DNA from 2 places in the Variovorax sp. RCC_210 genome. Region 1 is predicted to be linked to the other one. Evidence: predicted binding sites of a transcription regulator. Region 1 holds the regulator's gene; the other holds the start of a gene.
The links. The regulator LexA, encoded in region 1, represses DNA repair genes until DNA is damaged. The targets are predictions, from matches to a motif close to ACTGTATNNNNATACAGT.
Positions count from the first base shown of each region.

Region 2: the regulator LexA is predicted to act here: its motif matches at 3,378-3,395, upstream of recA (recombinase RecA).

Region 1 is NZ_JBFUPJ010000001.1:886,781-894,134, forward strand. Features, by position in the region: gene AB6807_RS04350 (oxepin-CoA hydrolase, alternative type) at 1-145, opposite strand, end outside; gene AB6807_RS04355 (3-hydroxyacyl-CoA dehydrogenase) at 166-1,686, opposite strand; gene AB6807_RS04360 (MFS transporter) at 1,875-3,044, opposite strand; gene AB6807_RS04365 (D-2-hydroxyacid dehydrogenase family protein) at 3,041-4,048, opposite strand; gene AB6807_RS04370 (hypothetical protein) at 4,219-4,596, opposite strand; gene lexA (transcriptional repressor LexA) at 4,735-5,418, opposite strand; gene AB6807_RS04380 (asparaginase) at 5,492-6,460, shown strand; gene adk (adenylate kinase) at 6,498-7,154, opposite strand; gene kdsB (3-deoxy-manno-octulosonate cytidylyltransferase) at 7,291-7,354, opposite strand, start outside.
Region 2 is NZ_JBFUPJ010000002.1:534,565-541,918, forward strand. Features, by position in the region: gene AB6807_RS10530 (mandelate racemase/muconate lactonizing enzyme family protein) at 111-1,220, shown strand; gene AB6807_RS10535 (SRPBCC family protein) at 1,246-1,683, opposite strand; gene recX (recombination regulator RecX) at 1,664-2,125, opposite strand; gene recA (recombinase RecA) at 2,198-3,313, opposite strand; gene AB6807_RS10550 (MarR family winged helix-turn-helix transcriptional regulator) at 3,461-3,955, shown strand; gene AB6807_RS10555 (response regulator transcription factor) at 4,027-4,701, shown strand; gene AB6807_RS10560 (sensor histidine kinase) at 4,817-6,259, shown strand; gene AB6807_RS10565 (sporulation protein) at 6,270-6,467, opposite strand; gene AB6807_RS10570 (biotin--[acetyl-CoA-carboxylase] ligase) at 6,473-7,285, opposite strand; gene AB6807_RS10575 (SET domain-containing protein) at 7,290-7,354, opposite strand, start outside.

The sequences.
Region 1 (7,354 bases):
GGATCTCGGCGCTGCCCTCGGCGCCGTTGAGCGCCTCGATGCCGGCGGCGTAGATCTCGGGGCCCAGGGCGTTGCGCTGGGTCGGGTTGGCGATGGTCAGCACCATGGTGCTGCCTTCGCTCGTGCTCTTCAGTTCGGCGGTCATTGCGTGGTGGTCCTCGGCTTTTATTCTTCTTCGTGCAGCAGGCTCAGGCCCAGCGCGCCGCGGCGGCGCAGCCACGGGCTCGGGCGATAGCGCGGGTCGCCGTACACCGTCTGCAGGTTGAACAGCACCTCGAGCATGTTGGTCGGGCCGTACAGGTTGCCCATGGCGAGCGGGCCGCGCGGGTAGCCCAGGCCCAGCTGCACGGCGGTTTCCAGGTCGGCCGGCGTGCACACGCGCTGCTGGCACATGTCGGCGGCGATGTTCACGATGGCGCCGATCACGCGCTGCGTGACGAAGCCGCCGCTGTCGCGGATCACGCTCACGGCCTTGCCGTCGCGCGCGAACAGGGCGTGCGCGGTGTCGCGCATGTCGCGGCGCGTGGCCGGGTTGGTGGCGAGCACGCGGCGCTTGGTGGCGGCGTCGTCGATCAGCATGTCGATGCCCATGGTGCGCGTGGCGTCCAGGCGCTCCACCGCGGCCACTGTGGTCACGTCGAAGCCCAGCGGGGCCACCAGGATCAGCGAATGCGCGGCGGGCGTGGCGCCGCTGTCGATCTGCGCGCCCAGTGTGTTCACCAGGCGCAGCAGCTCGGCGCGGCGCGCCGCACGCGGCGACACCCAGACCGAGGGCGTGCCCTCGACCACGGGTGCAGCCGCTTCGGGCGTCTGCTGCATCACGCCGTCGGTGTAGCGGTAGAAGCCTTCGCCCGTCTTGCGGCCCAGCGCGCCCGCGGCCAGTCGCTGCGCGGTGATCACGCTGGGGCGAAAGCGCGGCTCTTCGAAGTACTGGTGGTAGATCGACTCCATCACCGGGTGCGACACGTCGAGCGCGGTCAGGTCCAGCAGTTCGAACGGGCCGAGGCGAAAGCCGGCCTGGTCTTTCAGGATGCGGTCGATGGTCGCGAAATCGGCCACGCCTTCGCCCACGATGCGCAGCGCCTCGGTGCCGTAGCCGCGGCCGGCGTGGTTCACGATGAAGCCAGGCGTGTCCTGCGCCTGCACGGCGCTGTGGCCCATCTGCCTGGCGTAGCCCGCGAGCTGCGCGCAGACATCGGGCGCAGTCTTGAAGCCCGCCACCACCTCGACCACCTTCATCAGCGGCACGGGGTTGAAGAAGTGAAAGCCCGCGAAGCGCTCGGGGTGCTTCAGGCCGGCGGCAATGGCCGTGACCGAGAGCGACGAGGTGTTGGTGACCAGCGTGGCCGTGTCGCCCACGATGCCTTCGAGCTCGCGGAACAGCGTGCGCTTGACCTCGAGGTCTTCGATGACGGCCTCGACCACCAGGTCGCAACCGGCCAGCGCCTGGGCCGAGTCGACGGCCTTCACGCGGGCGATGTACGCGTCGCGCGTGGCGGCGTCGATCTTGTTCTTCTCGTGCAGCTTGTTCCATTGGGCGGCGAGGGCTTCGCGCCCGCGTTCGGCGGCACCGGCGAAGCTGTCGAGCAGCAGCACTTCGCTGCCTGCCTGGGCGGCAATCTGCGCGATGCCGCGACCCATGGCGCCGGCGCCGACGACGCCGATTCGGGTGTAGTTCACTGTCATTTGCTGGAGGGTTTCAATGGTTGAGTGGTATCCGGGGCCGCCGCACGGGGCACCGGTGCGGGTGCCGCGATGTGGCTGGCGAAGCCCCGATTTTGCAGCCCCGCGCGCAAGGGGCGTGACGGGTGTTACGAGGAGGCGCTGGCGGGGACACTGTTCCGGGGCCCCGCGCGGTTAGCGGTTCGGCAGTTTCAGGCCGTGCGGCCGCTGCGGTCGATGGCCACGCTCAGCACCATGGCGACCAGCAGCACGCCGAAGCCGACCCAGCTCATCCATGCGTCCGCGTCGTTGGCCAGCAGCCAGCCGCCCAGCGCCGCGCCCACCGCTTGCCCTGTGTAGATGCCCGAGCTGTTCAGCGCCACCGAGCCGGGCGCCAGCGCCGGCGCCAGGCCCACGAGGCGGGCCTGCTGGGCCGAGTTGGTCGCGAAGCAGCCCAGCCCCCAGGGCACCAGCACCACGGCCAGCCAGGCGAGCGAGGCGGCCAGCGGCCACAGCAGCAGGCTCAGCGTGATCAAGGCGGTCGTCGCCAGCACCATGCGCCCGGCGCCCACCCGGTCGATGTAGCGGCTGACCACCATGTTGCCGATCAGGCCGAATGCACCGAACAGCGCCCACACCACACTCAGCGAGGTCGCGTCCGCGCCGTAGTTCTGCTTGAGGATCGGCCCGAAATAACTCGACAGCACGAACTGCCCCGTGCCCTGCAGCGCGGTGACGCAGACGATGCCCATGAGCACCGGGCTGCGCAGCACGCGCGACCAGGCGGCGGCGCTCAGCACGGCGGGGCGAATGGCGTTCGGCAGGGTGAGCCAGATCGATGTCGCGCTCGCGACACTGAGCGCCGCGATCACCATGAACGCCACGCGCCAGCCCAGGTGCCCGCCGATGAGCGCGCCAATGGGCAGGCCCAGCACCGATGCGATCGACCAGCCGAGAAAAACGAAGGTCACGGCGCGCCCGCGCTGCTCGGGCGGCACCAGCAGGCCGGCACAGGCGGCCGCTTGCGGCGTGAAGATGGCCGGCGCGATGACCGTGAGCATGCGAACCGGGAGCAGGGCGCCAAAGCTCGGCATCAGTGCGGCGAGCATGTGGCCGGCGGCGTACCAGAGCATGGTGAGCGCGAGCAAGCGGCGGCGGTCCCAGCCTGCGACCGCCGCGGCCAGCAGCGGCGCGCCGACGCACATCACCGCCGCGGCGGCCGTGATCAACTGGCCCGCCGTGGCAACGCTGACGGACAGCGAACTGCTGATTTCATTGAGCGTGCCCGGCACCACCATCACCCCGGTGCCGATCACGAAATTGCCCACGAGCAGCGCCCAGAGCGCGCGTTGCGACGCGCGCCGCGGCGCGGCCGGGCTCAACGGCGGACCTGCAGCGCGCCCGGGTTCACGATGTTCGTGGGGTTGCCGTTGATGTAGCTCACGACGTTGTCGAACGCCTGGCCGAAGTAGCTCTCGTAGCTTTCCTGCTCGACGTAACCGATGTGCGGCGTGCAGATGCAGTTCTCCAGGCGCAGCAGCGCGTGGCCCTGCAGCGGCGGCTCGCTCTCGAACACGTCGATGGCGGCGAGGCCGGGGCGGCCGCGGTTGAGCGCGGCGAGCAGGGCATCGGCCTCGACCAGTTCGGCGCGCGACGTGTTGACGAACAGCGCCGTCGGCTTCATGCGCGAGAGGTCTTCCAGCGTGATGAGGCCGTTGGTTTCATCGTTGAGCCGCAGGTGCACCGACAGCACGTCGGCGGCGGCGAAGAACTCGTGCCGGTTCTGCGCCACCTGGAAGCCGTCGGAGCGCGCCTTGGCGCAGCTGGCTTCGCGGCCCCAGATGACGACCTGCATGCCGAAGGCCTGCCCGTAGCGCGCCACCAACTGGCCGATGCGACCGTAGCCCCAGATGCACAGCGTCTTGCCCTTGAGCACCGAGCCGAGCCCGAAGTTGGGCGGCATCGACGCCGACTTGAGCCCCGACTGCTGCCAGGCTCCGTGCTTCAGGTTGCTGATGTACTGCGGCAGCCGGCGCATGGCGGCCATGATGAGCGCCCACGTGAGTTCAGCCGGGGCCTGCGGCGAGCCGGAGCCCTCTGCCACGGCCACGCCGCGTTCGGTACAGGCCGCGACATCGATGTGACCGGCGATGCGTCCGGTCTGAGAAATGAGCTTGAGCTTGGGCAGCTTTTCGATGAGCTGGCGCGAGATCTGGGAGCGCTCGCGAATCAGCACGATCACGTCGGCGTCTTTCAGGCGAACCGACAGCTGCCCGATGCCCTTCACCGTGTTGGTATAGACCTTGGCCGCGTACGCGTCCAGCTTGGCTGCGCAGCGCAACTTGCGCACCGCGTCCTGGTAGTCGTCGAGGATCACAATGTTCATGGCGTGCCATTGTGCCTCGCAGCATCGGCACGACGCACCTGTGAACGTTTGGATACCCGGCCCGCACGGCTTGCCAAGCGGCTTGCCGGGCGCCTTCGCAGGTGCTTGCGCCGCAGATTCGGGGCTTAGTGCCGCCCCAATGTCGGGCCGAGTGCTGGCTCGGTGCCAGCTCAGTGCAGGCGCGTCGAGCGGTGGGCCGTGGCCAGGGTTTCCGCGGTCTCGAGCGCGGCCAGCCGGTCGAGTTCGGCGCACACGTCGGCCATGCGGCCGGAGATCACGACACGGTCATTGCGTTGCTGCCCTTTGCCGTCGACCACTCGAACCACGCGCAGCGGACGCGCAGGGGCGGTGGCCACCGCAGGCGTGGTCATGCCGGCGCCGTTGCGGGAGGCGCAGGCAGGGCGCACCGCCACGTAGCGCAAGCCGGCGGAGCTATCGTTGTGGTCGAGATGGTCCCTGGCGTGGGGCCGGCGTGCCGGGATCAGTCTGTTGGCCAGCGATTGCAGCGGCATCCAGAAATCAGCGATGGCGAGGAGGGCGATTCCCATGTGAACTCCAAAAAAGTATGAGGTTGAACACAGGCAGGATTTCTTGAATCGGCTGCGACAGGGTGATGGCGACTCTTCGCCATACGCCCGCCACCTGTCGCGGCCGGATGAGGTGCTGCTGGCAGCAGGCCGTAAGGCCTACATCAGCATGGTGTTGCGAATGAGCCCGACAGCGAGGCCTTCGATTTCGAAAGGCTCGCCTGGCTGCACGATGATGGTCGGGTAGTCGGGGTTCTCGGCGTGCAGCTCGATGACCTGCTTGTTGCGCTTCAGGCGCTTCACGGTCACTTCTTCGCCCAGCCGCGCCACCACGATCTGGCCGTTGCGCGCTTCCTTGGTGGCCTGCACGGCGAGCAGGTCGCCGTCCATGATGCCGGCGTCGCGCATCGACATGCCGCGCACCTTCAGCAGGTAGTCGGGCTGGCGCTGGAACAAGGTGTTCTCGACGTAGTAGGTCTGGTCGACATGCTCTTGCGCGAGGATGGGAGAGCCGGCTGCGACGCGGCCGATGAGCGGCAGCGCCAGCTGGGCCATGCCGGGCAGCGAAAGCGAGAACTGGCTGCCTTCGCGATGGCGTGTTTCGTTCAGCGAGCGCAGGGCGTCGCCCTTCAGGCGAATGCCGCGCGAGGTGCCGCTGACAAGCTCGATGACGCCCTTGCGCGCCAGGGCCTGCAGGTGTTCTTCGGCGGCGTTGGCCGACTTGAACCCGAGCTCGTTGGCAATTTCGGCACGCGTGGGTGGCGCACCGGTGCGTGCGATGGCGCTCTGGATCAAGTCCAGGATCTGCTGCTGGCGGGCTGTAAGCTTCACTGCGAACTGCATATGTGGTTCCTTGCGGCACTGGCTAGATATCCAGTACCTGTATTTTTAACCAGTTTTTTAAAGTTGACAAGTGATGGTCAATTCCCTTTCGCCTGAAGTGCGTCGCGTGGTGGTCCTGGGCACCGGCGGCACCATCGCCGGCAAGGCCGCCAGCAGCGGCGACAACATCGGCTACACGGCGGGGCAAGTGGGTGTTGCAGACCTGCTTGGCGGCATCGATGCGCCTACGGGCGTGGCATTGGTGGCGGAGCAGGTGGCGCAGCTCGACAGCAAGGACATGTCCTTCAGCGTCTGGCAGAAGCTGGCGCAGCGTTGCGCGCATTGGCTGGCGCAGGCTGACGTGGCGGGCATCGTCATCACGCACGGCACGGACACCCTGGAGGAGACCGCGTTCTTCCTGCACTCGGTGCTCGTCGCAAGCAAGCCGGTGGTCCTCACCTGCGCGATGCGGCCCGCGACGGCGCTGGCGCCCGACGGGCCTCAGAACGTGCGCGATGCGATCAGCGTCGCATCCACGCCGGGTGCGCGGGGCGTGATGGCTGTGTGCGCCGGAACGATCCACGGCGGCCTGGACATCCAGAAGACGCACACCTACCGGCTCGATGCGTTCGCGTCAGGCGATGCCGGGCCGCTGGGCTACGTGGAAGAGGGCGAGGTGCGGTTGGTTCGCGCGTGGCCCGAGGCTGCTGCATCGCAGTTGTCGAAGATCTTCGACGCCGCTGTCGTGCAATGGCCGCGCGTGGAAATCGTGATGAGCCACGCCGGTGCGAGCGGGGCCGTGGTCGAGGCGCTGGTGCAGGTACAGGCGAAGGGCGTCGATCCGCTGCGAGGGCTGGTGTTGGCCGCCACCGGCAACGGCACGCTGCATCACGCGCTCGAAGAAGCGGCGCTGAAGGCGCAGTCCGACGGAATTGCCATCGTTCGTGCGACGCGTTGCGTGAACGGGCGCATCCTGCCGAAGGCAGGCGACCAGTTCCGCGATGCGGGCGCGCTGACGCCCGTGAAGGCGCGCATCGCGCTGATGCTGGAACTGCTCGGGTAACGTAAAAAAGCCGCCCTGCGAGAGGGCGGCTGCGAGATCAGCTGCTAAGTGCGGCCAGCGCACGCTGCGTGATTTCGTCGACCGTGCCCACGCCCTTGATGGCGCGGTATTTCGGCGCGGCGGCCGGGTCGGTGTTGGCCCAGGCCGAGTAGTAGTCCACCAGCGGACGCGTCTGCTGGCTGTACACGTCCAGGCGCTTGCGCACGGTTTCTTCCTTGTCGTCTTCGCGCTGGATCAGTTCTTCACCGGTCACGTCGTCCTTGCCTTCCACCTTGGGCGGGTTGAACTTGACGTGATAGGTGCGACCCGAAGCCGGGTGCGAGCGGCGGCCGCTCATGCGTTCGATGATGTCGCCGAAGGGCACATCGATCTCGAGCACGTAGTCGAGCTTGACGCCCGCCGCCTTCATGGCGTCCGCCTGCGGAATGGTGCGCGGGAAGCCGTCGAACAGGAAGCCGCTGGCGCAGTCGGCCTGCGCGATGCGTTCCTTCACCAGGTTGATGATCAGGTCGTCGCTGACCAGTGCGCCCGCATCCATGACAGCCTTGGCCTGCAGTCCCAGGGGGGTGCCAGCCTTGACCGCGGCGCGCAGCATGTCGCCGGTCGAGATTTGCGGAATGCTGTATTTCTGGCAAATGAAGGCCGCTTGCGTGCCTTTGCCCGCCCCGGGCGCGCCCAGCAAAATTAGTCTCATGGTGTCCTCGGACGGTTCTTAGATTTTGTGTCGCACCCAGCGTCGGCCTCATGGCTGGGCCAGGCGGAATTGCTTCGAGGATAGCATGCGTGCCCTCGAGAAAATCTCCGCACTTCCCGCAGGCCGGGCGGCTTTCTCAGGCGCTGGGCCGAGCGGCAAAGACGGCGCGCACGCGCGCGAGGTCTTCCGGCGTGTCGATG
Region 2 (7,354 bases), on a different contig from region 1:
TTCGTGTAATTCGCCACCTCCCGAGGAGGAGGAGGCGCGGCCCGCCTCGGGGCAGCCCGTCGGCGGCCCGGCGGCGGCCGCCTCGTCGGCTCTCTCAACAAAAGGCATTCATGGCAAAGATCGACCAGGTCGAGATCGCGCAGATCGACATCGCGCCCAAGGTCAGGCGCACCGACGCCATCCAGTCCTTCGTGACGCAGGAGACCGTGATGGTCACCGTGCGCTGCGACGACGGCTCGTCGGGCACGGGCTACACGTACACCATCGGCACGGGCGGCTCGTCCATCGTGGCGCTGCTGCACGACCACCTGGTGCCGCGCCTGATCGGGCGCGACCCGCAGCAGTACGAGGCCATCTGGCGCGACCTGTTCTTCCACACGCACGCCACCGCGGTGGGCGCCATCACCAGCCTGGCTCTGGCGGCCGTCGACACCGCGCTGTGGGACCGCAACGCGCGCGCGACGGGCCTGCCGCTGTGGCGCCTGGCCGGCGGCGCGCAGCCGCGCGTGCCGGTCTACACGACCGAGGGCGGCTGGCTGCACATCGAGCCGGCGCAGCTGGTGGAACAGACGCTGGCCGCGAAGGCCGAGGGATTCCTGGGCGCGAAGATCAAGGTCGGCAAGCCGCATGTGGCGCAGGACATCGCGCGCCTGTCGGCCGTGCGCGAGGCCGTGGGCGCGGACTTCGAGCTGATGGTGGACGCCAACCAGAGCTTCACCGTGGCCGAGGCCATTCGCCGCGCGCGCCAGTACGCGCCGCTGGACCTCGCGTGGTTCGAGGAGCCGATGCCGGCCGAGCACGTGCGCGGCCATGCGCAGCTGCTGGCCAGCACCAGCGTGCCGATCGCAGTGGGCGAGTCGATGTACCACCCCTCGCAGTTCGCGGAATACATCCAGCAGGGCGCCTGCTCCATCGTGCAGGCCGACGTGGCGCGCGTGGGCGGCATCACGCCGTGGCTGAAGATTGCGCACCTGGCCGAGGCGCACAACATCGCGATGTGCCCGCACTTTCTGATGGAGCTGCACGTGAGCCTGTGCGCGGCGGTGCCGAATGCGCGCTGGGTCGAATACATCCCGCAGCTCGACGACCTCACGACCAGCCGCTTGCGCATCGAGGGCGGCCACGCGGTGGCGCCCGAAACGCCGGGGCTGGGCATCGAGTGGGACGTCGACCAGCTGAAGGCGCGGCGCAAGTTCGCGCCGATCGTGGTGCGCGGCTGAAAACCGCGCGCGGGCTGCCCGGGGCTCAGGCTTCCAGCAGCGCGCGCAGCGCCAGCAGGTCGCGCGCGATCCACTGCGCATCGCGCTCGAAGGCCGCGTCGTCCATGTGCGGCTGGCGCAGCAGCGTGAACTGCAGCTCGCAGGCGTCGGGCCCGATGCCGATCACGCGAAACGGCAGGTACACCTCGGGCACGCCTTCGGGCGCGACCCAGTGGTCGAGCACGCCGAAGTCGTTGCGCGGCGCGAAGCGCATGCGGGCGTCGCCGCTCTCGGGCGTGCGCACGGTCCAGTGGTCGCCGTGCGGCACCAGCGAGCTCTTCGCGAGGCCGCTGGCCCAGTCGGGCAGGCGCCTGGGGTCGGCCGCGAACGCGTAGGCGCGGCGCCATTCGCAGGCCACGCGCAGCGTGACGACACGCGACTGCACCGACTGCGGATTGAGGTCTTCATTCGTCTGCTGTTTCATCGAAGTTGCTCCTGAGGACCTTGGACACGACAGCGCCGGAGAACCCGCGCGCCATCAGGAATCGCATCTGCTTCGCCCGCTCCTTGGCGTCGGCGGGCGGTGCCTCGAAACGGCGGCGCCACAGGGCGGTGGCGCGCTCGACCTCCGTCTCCTGCAGGCCGGCCACCGCCTCGGCGATGGCTTCGGGCGCGATACCCTTGGCCTGAAGCTCCTGCTTCACCCGCAGCGCGCCCGAACGGGCCGCGCGCTGGTTGAGCACCGAGGCCACCACGCGCGGCTCGCTGATGAAGTCCTTGGCCGCCAGCTCGTCGAGCGCCTTGGCCAGCGTGCCGGGCTCTTCTTCGTGCCGGGCGAGCTTGCGTTCGAGCTCCAGGCGCGAATGCTCGCGCTGGCTCAGCAGGCGCAGGGCGCGGCCTTTGAGGGACGGGGCGTTGAATGCCATGCGGGGGGTTGCTCGCGCGGCCCGCGTGCAACCGCGGCGCCGCGCCTGGGGCTTGTTCGGCCTTATTCGCCCTTATTCACCCTTGTCTGCCTTCTCGGCCTTGTCCGCCTTGGCCGCCTTCTGCGGCTTCTCGGGCGTGGCGCCGGCGTCGGCGGCCAGCAGCGGAATGCCCAGCGACTCGCGCACCTTGTTCTCGATCTCGCGCGACAGCTCGGGGTTCTCGCGCAGGAACTCACGGGCGTTGTCGCGGCCCTGGCCGATCTTCTCGCCGTTGTAGGCGTACCAGGCACCCGACTTGTCGACGATCTTGGCGGTCACGCCCATGTCGATCACCTCGCCTTCGCGGCTGATGCCCTCGCCGAACAGGATGTCGAACTCCGCCGTCTTGAACGGGGGGCTGACCTTGTTCTTCACCACCTTCACCTTGGTTTCGTTGCCGATGGCCTCGTCGCCCTTCTTGATGGTGCCGATGCGGCGAATGTCCAGGCGCACCGAGGCGTAGAACTTCAGCGCGTTGCCGCCGGTGGTGGTTTCGGGCGAGCCGAACATCACGCCGATCTTCATGCGGATCTGATTGATGAAGATGACCATGCAGTTGGTCTTCTTGATGGTGGCGGTGAGCTTGCGCAGCGCCTGGCTCATCAGGCGGGCCTGCAGGCCGGGCAGCGAGTCGCCCATTTCGCCTTCGATTTCGGCCTTGGGCGTGAGCGCGGCGACCGAGTCGATGACGATCAGGTCGACGGCGCCCGAGCGCACCAGCGAGTCGACGATTTCGAGCGCCTGCTCGCCGGTGTCGGGCTGGCTGATCAGCAGGTCGGACAGGTTCACGCCGAGCTTCTGGGCGTATTGCACGTCGAGCGCGTGCTCGGCGTCGACGAAGGCGCAGGTGCCGGCCTGCTTCTGCATGGCGGCGATGACCTGCAGCGTGAGCGTGGTCTTGCCCGACGATTCAGGGCCGTAGATTTCGATCACGCGGCCGCGCGGCAGGCCGCCGACGCCCAGCGCGATGTCCAGGCCCAGCGAGCCGGTGGAGACCACCTGGATGTCCTCGAGCGCTTCGCCTTCGCCGAGCCGCATGATGGTGCCCTTGCCGAACTGCTTTTCGATCTGGGCCAGCGCGGCCTGCAGGGCCTTGGCTTTTTCACTGTTGGCGACCGAGATGCTTGCGCCCTTGACAACTGCGTCCATGTGGAAAACTCCTTGAATATCAACGGTTTGTGTGAGGTTTCATCCGATCTGCTTTTAACCACAGGCTGGATGCTTGAACAGTAGTGTAGGGGCTCGTTGGTTGGAGTAAACCCATTTTTTGGTCAGTTTGCTTTACCATTTAGCGCCATGTCCGAAGCCTCCATTTCCGCCTTTACTGCCGACCCCGACGCCTGGCGCCAGACCCACCTGGGCCGCCTGCTGGGCCACGCCATGCGCCGCTTCGACGAGCGCGTGCTGGAGCTGATGGCGCACGACGTCGACGTGCCGCTGGCGCTGTCGAACCTGGCGGCGCGCGCGCAGGTGAGCGCGGCGCACATCCACATCACACGGCACCTGGCGCGCGAGGGCTCGCGCCTGACCGAACTGGCCGAGCGCGCCGGCATGACCAAGCAGGCGATGGGCGCGCTGGTGGACCAGTGCGAGGCCTGGGGCCTGGTCACGCGCGGGCCCGACCCGCTGGACGCGCGGGCGCGGCGCGTGCTCTTCACCGCCGACGGGCTGGCCTGGCTGGACGCCTTCCGCAGCGCGGTGACGCAGGCGGAAAGCGAGTTCAGGAGCAGCGTGGGCAACGACATCGCCACCGTGGTAACCATCGGTCTGGAAGCCTATACAGCGGGCTAGACTCCGGCGAAGAGACAAATGTGAACGGTGCTGGCGTGGCGCCGCGCACCCACACAGGCCGGAGGTGGCGCATGCGGATTCTGATTGCCGAAGACGACCAGGTGCTGGCCGATGCCCTGCTGCGCAGCCTGCGCACCTCGGGCGCGGCGGTCGACCATGTGGCCAATGGCTCGCAGGCCGACACCGCGCTCATGACCCACGACGAGTTCGACCTGCTGATCCTCGACCTCGGGCTGCCCAGCCTGCACGGCATCGAGATCCTGAAGCGCCTGCGCGCGCGCGGCTCGCAGCTGCCGGTGCTGGTGCTCACGGCGGCCGACAGCGTGGAAGAGCGCGTGAAGGGCCTGGACCACGGCGCCGACGACTACATGGCCAAGCCCTTCAGCCTGCAAGAGCTGGAAGCGCGCGTGCGCGCCCTCACGCGGCGCGGCATGGGCACCACCAGCAACACCATCCGCCACGGCCCGCTGGTGTACGACCAGGGCGGGCGCGTGGCCACCATCGACGGCAAGATGGTCGAGCTGTCGGCGCGCGAACTGGGCCTGCTCGAGGTGCTGCTGCAGCGCGCCGGGCGGCTGGTGAGCAAGGACCAGCTGGTGGACCGCCTGTGCGAGTGGGGCGAGGAGGTGAGCCTGAACGCCATCGAGGTGTACATCCACCGCCTGCGCAAGAAGATCGAGAAGGGCCCGGTGCGCATCGCGACGGTGCGCGGGCTGGGGTATTGCCTCGAAAAGATCCAACCCTGATGCACCCTGACCTGCGGGAAATGCCGCGCAACCGGCTTCGCCGGGCCGCAGGCATCGCCCCCGGCAGGGGGCTGGCAAAACGACACGACGTGCGTGCAGCCCGGGGGCGAGCCAAGTGAAGCTGTTCCAGCGCGCCCAGCGCTCCCTGTTCGGCGAGATCCTCGACTGGATGCTCACGCCGCTCTTGCTGCTGGTGCCGGTGAGCATCGGCGTGACCTGGCTGGTGGCGCAGGGCATTGCCAACGCGCCCTTCGACCGCGCGCTGGAGCACAACGTGAAGGCGCTGGCCGAGCTGGTCACGGTGAAGGAGGGGCACACGCAGTTCGTGCTGTCGCAGTCGGCGCGCGAGATCCTGCGGGCCGACGACGCCGGCCGCGTGTACTACCAGCTGCTCGACGGCCACGGCACGCTGCTGAGCGGCGAGCACGACATTCCGCAACCCAACCTCGACGAGCCGCTGCCGCCCAACCAGGTGTTCCTGCACAACAGCGACGTGCACGGCCAGCCGGTGCGCGTGGCCTCGATGTGGATCGCCAGCGGCACCGACGACGTGCCGCCCACGCTGCTGCAGCTGGCCGAGACGCGCGAGAAGCAGTCGGTGCTGGCGGCCGAGATCATCAAGGGCGTGCTGCTGCCGCAGTTCGCGATCCTGCCGCTGGCGGTACTGCTGATCTGGCTGGCGCTGGTGCGCGGCATCAAGCCGCTGTCGGTGGTGGAGGCGCGCATTCGCGAGCGGCGCCCGGGCGACCTGAGCCCGCTCGACGAATCGTCGGTGCCGCTGGAAGTGGTGCCGCTGGTGTCGTCGGTGAACGAGCTGCTCGACAAGCTCAACGACTCCATCGGCACGCAGAAGCGCTTCCTGGCCGACGCGGCGCACCAGCTGAAGACGCCGTTGGCGGGCCTGCGCATGCAGGCCGACCTGGCGCAGCGCGAGGGCGCCAATGCCGACGAGCTGAAGCAGTCGCTCAAGCAGATCGGCCGGGCCAGCAAGCGCGCCACGCACACCGTCAACCAGCTGCTGTCGCTGGCGCGCGCCGAAGGCAACAGCGCCAACGCGCACCACCAGCCCTGCGACCTGGCGCGGCTCACCATCGAGGTGGTGCGCGAGGCCGTGCCGCGCGCCATCGAAAAGCGCATCGACCTGGGCTACGACGGTGCCGAAGCCGGCGCGCCGGGCGTGGTGTTCGACGGCAACGCCACGCTGCTGAAGGAGCTGGTGCGCAACCTGGTCGACAACGCGATCAACTACACGCCCTCGACGCCCGAGCGGCCGGGCCTGATCACGGTGCGCGTGCTGGCCGACCCCTTCGGCCACGTGCAGCTGCTGCAGGTGGAAGACAACGGCCCCGGCATTGCCGAGACCGACCGCGAGCTGGTGTTCGAGCCGTTTTACCGCGTGCTCGGCAACGAGGCCGACGGCTCGGGGCTGGGGTTGCCGATCGTGCGGGAAATTGCGAACCAGCACCGCGCGCAGGTGAAGCTGGAGGATGCGCACCCGGGCAAGCACCCACCGGGGGCGTTGTTCACGGTGCGCTTCGAGGGCGAGGCGCCAACCTGATCGCGCGGGGTCAGGGCGCCGTCGAGGCGGGCTTGGCGTCCTTGCGCAGCTGCAGCCACTCGGGGTGGATCTGCCGCGCCATGCGTTGCGGCTCGCGCTCGCTGAGGCCCGCGGGCGCCAGGCCGAAGCCGGCCAGGTCGCCGCGCGCCCACAGGAAGTAGGCCGCGTTGGCCAGCAGCAGCACGACGAGCGACACGCGCAGCTTCATGGCGACTAGAAAGCCATGCCGCGAGGGCGCACGCTCACTTCGTCGCTGGAGATGAGCTGCAGGCCGGCGTCGGTGCGCACCTGCAGCTCGCCGCCCCAGGCCACGCCTTCGCACAGGCCGGCGGTGCCGTCGCTGAGCGCCACCTCGCGCCCGCGCAGCACGTCGCGCGCGGCAAAGCGTTCGGCGAACGGGCCGAAGCCGCGGGCTTCGAACTCGCGCACGGCGCGAACCAGCGGCTCGGCCAGCTCGGCCAGCACGTCGGGCGCATGGGCGTCCGGGCGCCATTGGCGCAGCCATGCCGGCGGCGTGCGCATGCCGTCGGCGTCGCGCGCGCCGATGTTCAGGCCGATGCCGATCACCAGGTAGCGCGCCGCGTCGGCACGCCCGGTGGAGGGCATCGCGGTCTCGATGAGGATGCCGGCCAGCTTGCTGTCGTTGACCCACACGTCGTTGGGCCACTTGAGGCCGACCTTGTGCGCGCCGGTGGGGTCGAGGCTCTCGGCCACGGCCACGCCCACGGCCAGCGACAGGCCCGACCAGTCGGCCGGCGCCAGCGGCAGGCCGAGCGAGAACACGAGCGAGGCGGAGGCTTCCTGCCGCGGCGCGCTTTGCCAGGGGCGCCCAAGGCGGCCGCGGCCCGCGGTCTGGCGCTCGGCCACCAGCAGCACCGGCTCGGCGCGGCCGGCGCGCGCGCGGCGCATGAGCTCGGTGTTGGTGGAATCGATTTCGGCCACGGCCTCGACCGTGAAGCCGGGCAGCAGCGGAGCGACGGATGCGGCGATCCGGTCTTCGAACCAGGCGGCCGAGGTGCTGCTCATGGTGTCAGTCCTCGGCGGACTTGTCCTTCCTGGCGGACTTCTTTTCCGCATTCTTCTCGGTCTTCTTTT